Regions from separate parts of the Pseudoramibacter faecis genome, predicted to be linked through region 1. Evidence: a T-box and tRNA genes for the amino acid it is inferred to sense, from the RefSeq annotation. Region 1 holds a T-box; the other regions hold tRNA genes.

Evidence for each region. A T-box is a leader RNA that pairs with one kind of tRNA and senses whether it is charged. The one in region 1 lies ahead of pheS (phenylalanine--tRNA ligase subunit alpha), so its partner is inferred to be a tRNA-Phe.
Region 2: it has a tRNA-Phe gene. The T-box ahead of pheS (phenylalanine--tRNA ligase subunit alpha) is inferred to sense a tRNA for this amino acid. The anticodon was not compared.
Region 3: it has a tRNA-Phe gene. The T-box ahead of pheS (phenylalanine--tRNA ligase subunit alpha) is inferred to sense a tRNA for this amino acid. The anticodon was not compared.

What each region holds. Positions count from the first base shown of each region.
Region 1 is NZ_JAYFFI010000011.1:56,602-60,175, forward strand. It holds gene infC (translation initiation factor IF-3) at 1-371, shown strand, start outside; gene rpmI (50S ribosomal protein L35) at 400-594, shown strand; gene rplT (50S ribosomal protein L20) at 619-972, shown strand; gene V3C63_RS08255 (TrmH family RNA methyltransferase) at 1,038-1,850, shown strand; T-box leader at 1,816-2,039, shown strand; gene pheS (phenylalanine--tRNA ligase subunit alpha) at 2,081-3,103, shown strand; gene pheT (phenylalanine--tRNA ligase subunit beta) at 3,117-3,574, shown strand, end outside.
Region 2 is NZ_JAYFFI010000003.1:17,356-20,929, reverse strand. It holds gene trxB (thioredoxin-disulfide reductase) at 1-646, shown strand, start outside; gene V3C63_RS03740 (glutathione peroxidase) at 696-1,238, shown strand; tRNA gene V3C63_RS03735 (tRNA-Pro) at 1,405-1,481, shown strand; tRNA gene V3C63_RS03730 (tRNA-Ile) at 1,497-1,573, shown strand; tRNA gene V3C63_RS03725 (tRNA-Phe) at 1,579-1,654, shown strand; gene polA (DNA polymerase I) at 1,910-3,574, shown strand, end outside.
Region 3 is NZ_JAYFFI010000012.1:52,854-56,427, reverse strand. It holds gene V3C63_RS08585 (class I SAM-dependent DNA methyltransferase) at 1-401, shown strand, start outside; gene V3C63_RS08580 (cytidylate kinase-like family protein) at 458-1,057, opposite strand; tRNA gene V3C63_RS08575 (tRNA-Val) at 1,267-1,342, shown strand; tRNA gene V3C63_RS08570 (tRNA-Asp) at 1,349-1,425, shown strand; tRNA gene V3C63_RS08565 (tRNA-Phe) at 1,427-1,502, shown strand; tRNA gene V3C63_RS08560 (tRNA-Gly) at 1,513-1,587, shown strand; tRNA gene V3C63_RS08555 (tRNA-Cys) at 1,596-1,669, shown strand; gene ruvA (Holliday junction branch migration protein RuvA) at 1,758-2,372, shown strand; gene ruvB (Holliday junction branch migration DNA helicase RuvB) at 2,390-3,451, shown strand; gene queA (tRNA preQ1(34) S-adenosylmethionine ribosyltransferase-isomerase QueA) at 3,466-3,574, shown strand, end outside.

The sequences.
Region 1 (3,574 bases):
TAGACTACGGGAAATTTCGCTATGAAGAAGAACGCAGGTTAAAAGAAGCTAAAAAGAAACAAAAAGCAGTCAGCATTAAAGAAATCCGGATGTCTGTCCGCGTTGAGGAACACGATATTCAGGTTAAGGCGAAAAATGCTGAAAAATTTTTAGTGCAAGGTCACCGTGTCAAATTGACGATTCGGTTCAGAGGTCGTGAAATGGCCTATACCGATCAGGGAAAACAGGTGCTCCTTGATTTCGCCAAGCGGCTTGAAGAAGTCGGAACAGTTGAGAAAAATCCGAAACTGGAAGGCCGTAATATGTCCATTTTCTTAACGCCAAAAGGCAATAAGGATAAATCAAAGAAAAAACAAGGAAAAGAAGAATAAAAGTTACGCAAGTATAGGAGGAAGAATTATGCCAAAGATGAAATCACATCGTGGGTCTGCGAAACGTTTTAAAATTAAGAAATCCGGTGTTATCAAACGAGCAAAGGCCTATAAAAGTCACATTTTAAACAAGAAAACTCAAAAGCGGAAAAGAAAGCTGAGAAAGGCCGGTTATTTGGTCCCCAGCAATGCTAAAAATATTCGCAAAATGTTGTTAAAATAACCGTGGAAACAAGGAGGAAATAAAATGGCTCGAATTAAAAAAGGGGTTAATGCCCATAAAAAACATAAAAAGATTTTGAAGCTTGCAAAGGGTTATTACGGTGCAAAGAGCAAATTATATCGCCCGGCTAACGAAGCGGTTATGCGGGCGCTGCGTTCTGCTTACAGCGGCCGTAAACAGAAGAAACGGGATTATCGCAAACTTTGGATCACCAGAATCAATGCGGCTGCACATTTGAATGATCTGAACTACAGCAAGATGATGCATGGTCTGAAGGTTGCCAATGTGGCCATTGACCGCAAGATTCTGGCTGACCTGGCGATGAATGACGCCGCTGCATTTAGCAAATTGGCTGAAGTCGCGAAAGAAAATCTCTAAATGTGTCAGACACCCCGGGAATTTAATCTTTTACCGGGCTCTGATCTGTTTTTGAAACACAGTTTATGCAAAAGTTTCCAGACATTATCTCGTCAAAACAAAATCCGCTGATTAAGGAAATTAAGGCTCTATCTCGGCGGAAAAACAGAGATTTGAGCGGCCGCTACTTTTTTGAAGGGTGGAAACTGGCCCAAGAGGCAATAGCGGCTCAAATTCCCATTGACCATATTTTGGTCAGTCAAAGCTGGCTTCAGAAGAACGTTGCATTAACGGCTGCGTCCTCGCTTGAACACACGATTGTTGCAGATGCTGTGATGACCCATTTGTCATCTCAGATGCATCCGGAAGGCATTTTGTGTGTTGCCAGAAAAAGGGAAGCAAAAGAGGGATCCTATCACAAATATATCCTGTTGGACGGGATGTCCGATCCCGGAAATATGGGAGCCATCATTCGAACCGCAGATGCCGCCGGCTTTGACATCGTTGTTTGTTTAGATAATTGTGTGGATATTTATAATGAAAAAACGTTGCGCGCGTCAATGGGATCTTGCTTTCATTTGCCGATAAAGATGGATCGGTCGGCAGAAATTGTTATTGACGAATTAAAAGAAAACAAGATTCCGATCATCGGCGCTTCGCTTCAGGGAAAAACATCTCTGAAGCCGCCACAGGCAAGCGAAGGTTTATCTAAATTCGCATTGATTTTGGGCAGTGAATCCCACGGGATTCGCCCTGAAATAGAGGCACGATGCGATTCTCTTTGGAAACTGCCCATCTTAGGGAAAGCTGAGTCTTTGAACGTTGCCGTTGCTGCAGGCATTATGATGTATGCTTGTCAATCATATTTTTGCGATGAAGAAGTTTGTACCGCAAATTAAAGGTTCTTAAGAGAAAATACCAGTTGCTGAGAGGTATTTGAACGCTTTGCGAGAAGTTTCGCTTCTGAGCATTTCGGCTGAAACCGAGTAGGCTGAAACGTACGACCTGCGTTATGTGTTTGAGTGATTCGGCATGAATAATTTTTTGCCGGGTAAGCAAGGTGGTACCGCGGAATTTTCGTCCTTATATTTTAAATATAAGGATTTTTTTATTTGAAAGGAGTTACGCCGTGAAAGATCAATTAAATCAAATAAAGAAGATGTTTCAAGATGAAATGGCCAAAGTCAAGGATATGAAAGAATTGGACAATGTTCGCGTTCAATTTCTGGGGAAAAAGGGGGCGATGACCCAATTCATGAAAGGGATGGGAAAGCTCTCGAAAGAAGAACGCCCCGTCATTGGCAAACTGGCCAATGAGGTTCGTCAGGAAATTCAAAACGGACTCAATAGTTTTAAACACGAAATGGAAACCAAAGCTCTGGAGGCCCGTCTGACAAAAGAACGCATCGATGTGACCCTCCCCGGGAAGGCGCCGGCAATCGGCGGCCATCATCCTTTGGATATCGTTACCGGCGAATTGGAAAATATATTTCTGGGAATGGGATTTTCGATTGTCGAAGGGCCGGAAATTGAATGGGTTAAGTATAACTTTGACGATTTGAACATGCCTTTGGATCATTCGTCGCGAGACAAACAGGAATCTTTTTATTATCGGGAAAATATGGTATTAAGAACGCAGACGTCGCCGGTTCAGGTTCGGACCATGCTCGAACAAAAGCCGCCGTTACGCATTGTCTCCCCCGGGCGCGTGTATCGCTCCGACGAAATCGATGCCACCCATTCACCGGTCTTCCACCAAATGGAGGGGCTTGTGATCGATAAGGGGATTACCATGTCCGATCTGAAGGGAACGATGGATCTTTTTGCCAAGCAGTTATTTGGCAACAAAACAAAAACCAAATTTCGTCCCCATCAGTTCTATTTCACAGAACCTTCGGCTGAAATGGACGTGACCTGTTTCAGATGCGGCGGTGAAGGCTGTTCCGTTTGCGATGATTCCGGCTGGGTCGAACTTTTGGGATGCGGGATGGTGCATCCCAACGTGCTCAAGGCCTGCGGCATCGATCCGGAAGTTTATTCGGGCTTTGCCTTTGGCCTCGGTCTCGACCGCATCGCGTTGACCAAATACGGCATTACAGATTTGCGGATTTTATTTGAAAATGATATCCGTTTCTTAGAACAATTTAAATAATCGGAGGGAAAACATGCTTGTATCTTTAAATTGGTTAAAAGAATATGTCAACGTTAATCAGGATGTTAAGACCTTTGGCGATGTGCTGACCATGTCCGGCACGAAGGTCGAAACGATTCAGCCGGTTAATCCCAATGTTCAAGGCATTTTAACCGGCAAAATCACGAAAATTACCAAGCATCCCAACGCGGATAAATTGCAGATTTGCGATGTCGATTTTGGCGATAAAATACTCCCGATTATTACCAGTGCCAAAAATGTTTTTGTGGGCGCCGTGGTCCCTGTTGCCGTGGCCGGATCCGTTATCGCCGACGGCACAAAAATGAAGCCGACCTCATTCCGCGGGATTGAATCGCCGGGAATGATGTGCTCGGGAGAAGAGATGGGACTGGATACCGGTCTATTTAGCCAGGAAATCATGAACGGCATTTATATTCTACCTGAAGATACGGAACTGGGGCAGGAAGTTCG
Region 2 (3,574 bases), on a different contig from region 1:
CCACACGGATAAAGAGGTTTATGAAGCGAAAACGGTGCTCTTTACCTCTGGCGCGGGGCACAGCAAATTGGGGATTCCCGGTGAAGATACTTATGGCGGCAAGGGTGTCTCTTATTGTGCGACTTGCGACGGCGCTTTTTATCGGGGCAAAGATGTTGCGGTAATCGGCGGCGGTAATGTTGCCGTGGAAGATGCTATCTTTTTGGCAAGAGGCTCTCGCAAGGTGTATGTGGTGCATCGGCGAGATGAACTGCGGGCGATCAAGTCCCTGCAAGAGCAGCTTTTCGCGATGGACAATGTCGAAATGGTCTGGGATTCGGTTGCGACAGAAGTTGTGGGCAATGACGGCAAAACAAGCGGCGTAAAAGTCCACAACAAAAAGACCGGGGCAGACAAGGTGCTCCCGGTGGACGGCGTTTTTGTGGCCGTCGGGATTGTGCCGAACACAGAGCTCTTTAAAGGCATTTGTGCTATGGACGACAGGGGATACATCATCGCCGGCGAAGACGGCAAGACGAATACACCAGGGTTTTTTGTGGCAGGCGATGCCAGAACCAAACAGGTGCGTCAGGTTGCGACGGCAGTCGGCGACGGCGCATCGGTGGTATCTTCCATCGATCGGTATTTAACGACCGGAGAATGGTAAATCAAAGAGATAAATTAATTGTTGTTCATAGAAAGAAAGGAAAACAACAATGAGCATTTATGATTATAAATTAGTAGACGGCCAGGGCAATGAAGTATCGATGAAGGACTATGAAGGCAAGGTGGTGCTGGTGGTAAACACCGCGACGGGCTGCGGCTTTACCCCGCAATACAAGGATATTGAAGCCATTTACGAAAAGTTCCACGACCAAGGGCTGGAAGTCATCGACATTCCGTGCAATCAGTTCGCCGGCCAGACACCGGAATCTGATGAAGAAATTCACGAATTTTGCCAACTGCATTACAATACCCAGTTTCCGCAGATGAAAAAATCGGATGTGAACGGCGGGAACGAATTGCCGCTTTACACCTTCCTTAAGCGCCAGAAAGGCTTTGAAGGTTTCGGCAAAGGGCCGAAAGCATTGGCCATGAGTGCGATGCTCAAAAAGATCGACAAAAACTACAAAAATACTCCAGATATCAAATGGAATTTCACCAAATTTTTAGTCAACCGAAACGGGAAAGTGGTTGCTCGTTTTGAACCAACCCAAAAAATGGCTGACGTTGAAGAAGCCGTTGCCGCTTTGATTTAGGGCGACGAATTGCATAAACATTTATAAAGCCTCACTTTGTGAGGCTTTTTGCTTGCATATCAATAAAGTTTGCAAGGTCAGAGGTAATGTATGTGGATGAAATTGGGGATCAAGAGAAAAACTTGACGGCTTAAAAGGGCTGTGCTATTATAATACGGTCAAGTTTCGAGGTGTGGCGCAGTTTGGTAGCGCACCTGGTTTGGGACCAGGGGGCCGGAGGTTCAAATCCTCTCACCTCGACCATTTTATACTCAGGGAGGGCCTTTAGCTCAGTTGGTTAGAGCATCCGGCTCATAACCGGCAGGTCCAGGGTTCGAGTCCCTGAGGGCCCACCATCCTTGCCCAGATAGCTCAGTCGGTAGAGCAGGGGACTGAAAATCCCCGTGTCGGTGGTTCGATTCCGCCTTTGGGCACCACGGAATGAATACCTATTGAAAGGACGGACATCAAGCGGTGTCGGTTCTTTTTTATTGTGCATTAATATATGGGAAAACCTTGTCCAGCTTGATGGTGGCTAAAAATATTGGTGGGATCGGCGGTTAGCGGCGAAAGGCCTGGTTTTGAATTGTCATGTGAGGAAAGACCGTACTTGTGTTATAATTTGTACATTCAAACAAAAATGACGACGCCTCGATGAAAGGTTCAAATAAGCAGGGATAAGAGAAAGAATAATGAAAATGGCAAACCAAACGAAAAAAGCAATATTAATTGACGGAAACAGTATTTTATTTCGAATGTTTTATGGCGTTCGCACCATGACTAGCTCGAAAGGGGTGCCAACCAATGGGATCTTTGGCTTTGTTAAACTCCTTCAGCAAATTCAAAATGAGATGCAACCCGATTATCTGGCAGTGGCCTTCGATATGGCACAACCGACTTTTCGCCATCAACGCTATGATGCCTATAAGGCGGGGCGGGATAAAATGCCGGAAGAGCTTGTGACTCAGCTCGATCTGATTAAAGAGATATTGAAGCAAATGCAGGTGTCGGTGGTGATGCTGGCGGGTTATGAAGCGGATGATATCATCGGGACGCTGGCAAAAAAATTTGCCGGGAAAGGGGTTACGGCAAAAATTATTACCGGGGATCGGGATTCCTTTCAGTTGGTGGAGGATCAGGTTCATATTTTATATACCACCACGCGAAGCGGCAACCAGTTTGTCGAGGTGAATCCGGCTTATATTCACGAAAAATACGGCATCGAACCGATTGAACTCATTCAGGTAAAAGCCCTGATGGGGGATGCGTCGGACAATATTCCCGGCATTAAGGGGATCGGTGAGAAAACAGCTATTAAATTTGTCAAGCAGTACCATACCGTGGGCGGGCTGTATGAACATATTGATGAATTGAAAGGCAAGCAGAAAGAAAAGGTTGCAGCGGGTAAAGATGCGGCCTATTTAAGTTTGTTTTTGGGTGAAATCGATGTGAAGGTGCCCATCGAGATCGACGAATCGGATATGCAGATGCGGGATCTCTTCAACGAGCAGGTGGTTGAAACACTCAAGGAACTTGAATTTACATCGATATTAAGAAAACTATCCGCGTCGATGGCGCTGCCGGCAGGTGATGCAGCATCCGTTGCGTACTCAACCGTGGGCAGTTCTAAGGATCTTTATTTTTTACTGACGCAAATTGCCGAGGAAGATCAATTGGTGCTACACATTATTCAAGAGGATAAAGCGCTTTGGGCTGCCTTTGAATTAAAGGAGCGCTACTATTACGTGCCAGAAACGGCATTGGTTGAAGAGTTGCTTGGCGCTTTGAACGATTTGCCCAACGCCGATACCCTGGGAATCGTGGGACACGACCTGAAAGCACTCGCACACGTTTTTGAAGCACAAGGCGCACAGTTGGTTAAAATGGATTTTGACACTTATGTGGCGGCCTATCTGCTTGAACCGGCAGACAATCGTTATGATTTGAAATCGCTGTCGGCTAAATATCTGGACCAAACCATCGTCGGGGAAGAAGAATTATTGGGCAAGGGACGCACGCGCAGGGCGTTGGCTGAGATCGCAGCACCGGAACGCGCGGCGTATATCGTGGGGGAATGTGCGGCGATCCATGGACTTCACGCGGAATTGGCCCATCAGCTGGAGGAAATGGAGATGACGGCGCTCTATCAAAAGATTGAGTTGCCATTGATTCCAGTCTTGGCATCGATGGAGAGTATTGGCTTTAAAATCGATCAGGAACAGCTGAAAAATCTTTCGGCGCATTTTGAAGCGCGCATCGAAACCCTGACCCGACAAATTTATGAAGAGGCTGGGCAGCGTTTTAACATCAATTCGACCAAGCAGCTGGGAATGATTTTGTTTGAAGAGATGGGTCTG
Region 3 (3,574 bases), on a different contig from region 1:
CGACGCTGCAGGATGTGGAAAATTTTATCATCTGTGCCGGCGAGGTGCTCGCGCCCGGCGGCATGCTGATCTTCGATATGAACACGTCGGAAAAATTCAAAAACGTGATCGGGGATAACACCTTTGTCTACAATTTCGATAACGTGTTTTGCGTTTGGGAGAATCGCCCGGATGCGGAGGCGAAGAAGGTGACTTATGATCTGTCCTTTTTTGTGAAGCGAGACGACGGCTTGTATGAGCGTTTTGAAGAAACCCAGGCGCAATACAGTTATCCGGTGGAAGATGTGTTTAAAATGCTCAAGGCACCGGCGTTTAAAAATGTGAAGATCTATGATTTCGGAACGTTCCTGGCCGGCGGCGTCCTCAACGACCGGGTGCAGTTTGTCGCTGAGAAGCGCTGATCGGACAAAACAAAAAACCTCGCAACAGGGTTGCGAGGTTTTTTGTTTCTGAAAATTTACAAGTGACGATAGACGGCGGCCAGCAAATCGACGGCCTCCTGCACACTGAAGATGGAAGCATCAAAGGCCATGTCATACTGACGCAGATCGTTCCAGTCCCGATCGGTGTAGTAGTTGTAGTATTGACGACGGCGCTTGTCCATCTTCTTCACGACGCTGGCGGCGTCCCGCTCCGAAAGCTGATCTCGTTTGCAAACCGTCTGAATGCGGAAGTTCAGCGGCGCGTAGATAAAGATATGCCGGCTGTCCGTTTTTTCCCGGAGGATATAGTCGGCGCAGCGCCCAACGATGATGCAGTTTTCATCTTCAGCGATTTGTTTGATAACCTTCGATTCAGCGCGGAATGCGGCGTCGTTCACCGTTTCGACAGAGATGTATCCCCGGCCGATATCGTAATTGGCGATTTCGTAGAACCACGGATTGGCCTTGCTTTCATCCGCCTTTTGAACCATTTCTTCCGAAAGATTGGTCTTTTCGGCCGCGAGATGGATGATCTCCTTGTCGTAAAACCCAATATTCAATACTTTGGCAAGTTTTTGAGCGATGGCACGGCCGTTGCTGCCGAACTCTCTGCCAATCGTTATTACTTTACCCATGACAATGCCTCCTTTCATGAGTTTTTACAATTAAAGTATAACATGTTTTGAAAACATTTGCATTAAGAACGGGAAAAATAAAGAGTAGTCTTAATTTTTTAAAAGAAAAGAGTGCCAGACGCTAAAAATAAACAGCAATTTTTTCGAAAAAAATAATTGACAGAAATGGTCTTTTATCGTATTATAATACCTGTGCTTTATGACAGCACGGTCGCTTAGCTCAGCTGGGAGAGCACCTGCCTTACAAGCAGGGGGTCACAGGTTCGAGCCCTGTAGCGACCACCATCAGAAGGCCAGGTAGTTCAGTTGGTTAGAATGCCAGCCTGTCACGCTGGAGGTCGAGAGTTCGAGTCTCTTCCTGGTCGCCATGCCCAGATAGCTCAGTCGGTAGAGCAGGGGACTGAAAATCCCCGTGTCGGTGGTTCGATTCCGCCTCTGGGCACCACTTAATGAATGCGGAAGTGGCTCAGTGGTAGAGCATCGCCTTGCCAAGGCGAGGGTCGCGAGTTCAAATCTCGTCTTCCGCTCCATCTCTTGCGGTGGCATAGCCAAGCGGTAAGGCACAGGTCTGCAACACCTTTATCCCCAGTTCGATTCTGGGTGCCACCTCCATTAAGAAATGAACGCTAAACCAGCATGGTTTGGCGTTTTTTGCTATCTAAAACCATTGCGCCATCGCGCAACCAAACGGAGGAACGACGTGTTTGAATATATCAAAGGACAACTGGAGGCACAATCGGCCGACACCGTGGTGATTGAGAACAACGGCATCGGCTACCGGGTGCACGTGTCGCTGACGACCATTGCCGAATTGCCGCCGCTGCATGAGAAGTTGACGCTTTTGCTTTATCCGGCCTTTCGCGAGGACGACGTCACCCTCTACGGCTTTGCGACGGAGGAAGAGCGCGGGCTTTTTGGCACGCTGATCGGTATCTCGGGCATCGGGCCCAAAGCGGCGATGGGGCTATTGTCCCAATTTGCCGAGGCCGAGCTCATCCGCCATATTGTAAACGGCGACGCCAAGGCCATCGCCCGGGCGCCGGGTATCGGCAGGAAAACCGCCGAGCGCATCATCTTAGAGCTCAAGGACAAATATAAAGACATCGCGGTGGATGATGAGGCTGTTTCGGCCGGGGGTGTCACGGTGAAACTGCGGGCGTCGGACAATCTGACCGACGAAGGCATCAATGGGCTGCTTGGGCTAGGGTACACCTATGCCGAGGCGTCGGATCTGGTGGCGCGGACACTGGCGCCGGGCATGACCATCGAGGAGCTGCTTACGGCGGCGCTGACCTTGGCCGGCTCGAGCCGCTGAGCGATTGAGGAACGGACATGAAAGATCGCATCATCACAACTGAATTTACCAAGCCGGACATCGAGATCGAAAGTTCCCTGCGCCCGACCAGCCTGGAAGAATACATCGGGCAGAGCCGAGTTAAAAAGCAGATGGGGATTTTTATTGCCGCGGCGAAAAATCGGGGAGAATCCCTCGATCATGTGCTGCTTTACGGCCCGCCGGGGTTGGGCAAGACCACCCTGGCGAATATCATCGCTGGTGAGATGGGCACCCATATTCGCATCACTTCGGGGCCAGCCATCGAAAAGCCCGGAGATCTTGCCTCTATTTTGACGGGGCTGAAAGCCGGGGACGTGCTTTTCATCGACGAGATTCACCGGATGCAGCGCCAGGTGGAGGAGGTGCTTTACCCGGCGATGGAGGATTTCGCCCTGGACATCATCATCGGCAAGGGGCCGGGGGCCAAGAGCGTGCGCTTGGATCTGCCGCGGTTCACCCTGGTGGGCGCGACCACCAGGGCGGGGCTGCTCTCGGCGCCGCTGCGCGATCGTTTCGGCGTGGTGCAGCGGCTCGAGCTTTACGACGCGGCGGATCTTTCGGCCATCGTGCGCCGCTCCGCCCGGATTTTAAACATCGACTTGGACGCGGCCGGCGCCATGGAGCTCGCGCGACGCAGCCGGGGCACCCCGCGCATTGCCAACCGCTTGCTCAAGCGGGTGCGGGACTACGCCGAAACCGAGGGCAGCGGCCACATTGATCTGGCGACGGCCCGGCGGGCGCTGGCTTTGTTTGAAGTGGACGATCAGGGCCTCGACGACATCGACCGGCTGATGCTGCGCACCATTGCCGAAAAGTTTGACGGCGGCCCGGTGGGACTTAACACCCTGGCGGCCGCCATCGGCGAAGAGCCCGGCACTATTGAGGAAGTTTACGAACCGTATTTGATGCAGTTGGGATTTTTGTCGCGAACGCCCAGCGGCCGCATCATCACCTCGGCGGGGTGCCGGCATCTGGGTATCGCGCCGCGCACCGGCAAAGGCGACGGCCAGCAGATTTCGCTGTCGGCGCTCAGTGCTGAAAACACAGAAGATGACTAAGGCAGGAACATTATTTGGAAACTTTACGAACAGAGGATTTTCATTACGATTTGCCGAAGCGGCTGATCGCTCAGACGCCGGCCGAACAGCGGGACAACGCCCGGCTGATGGCCATCAGCCGCG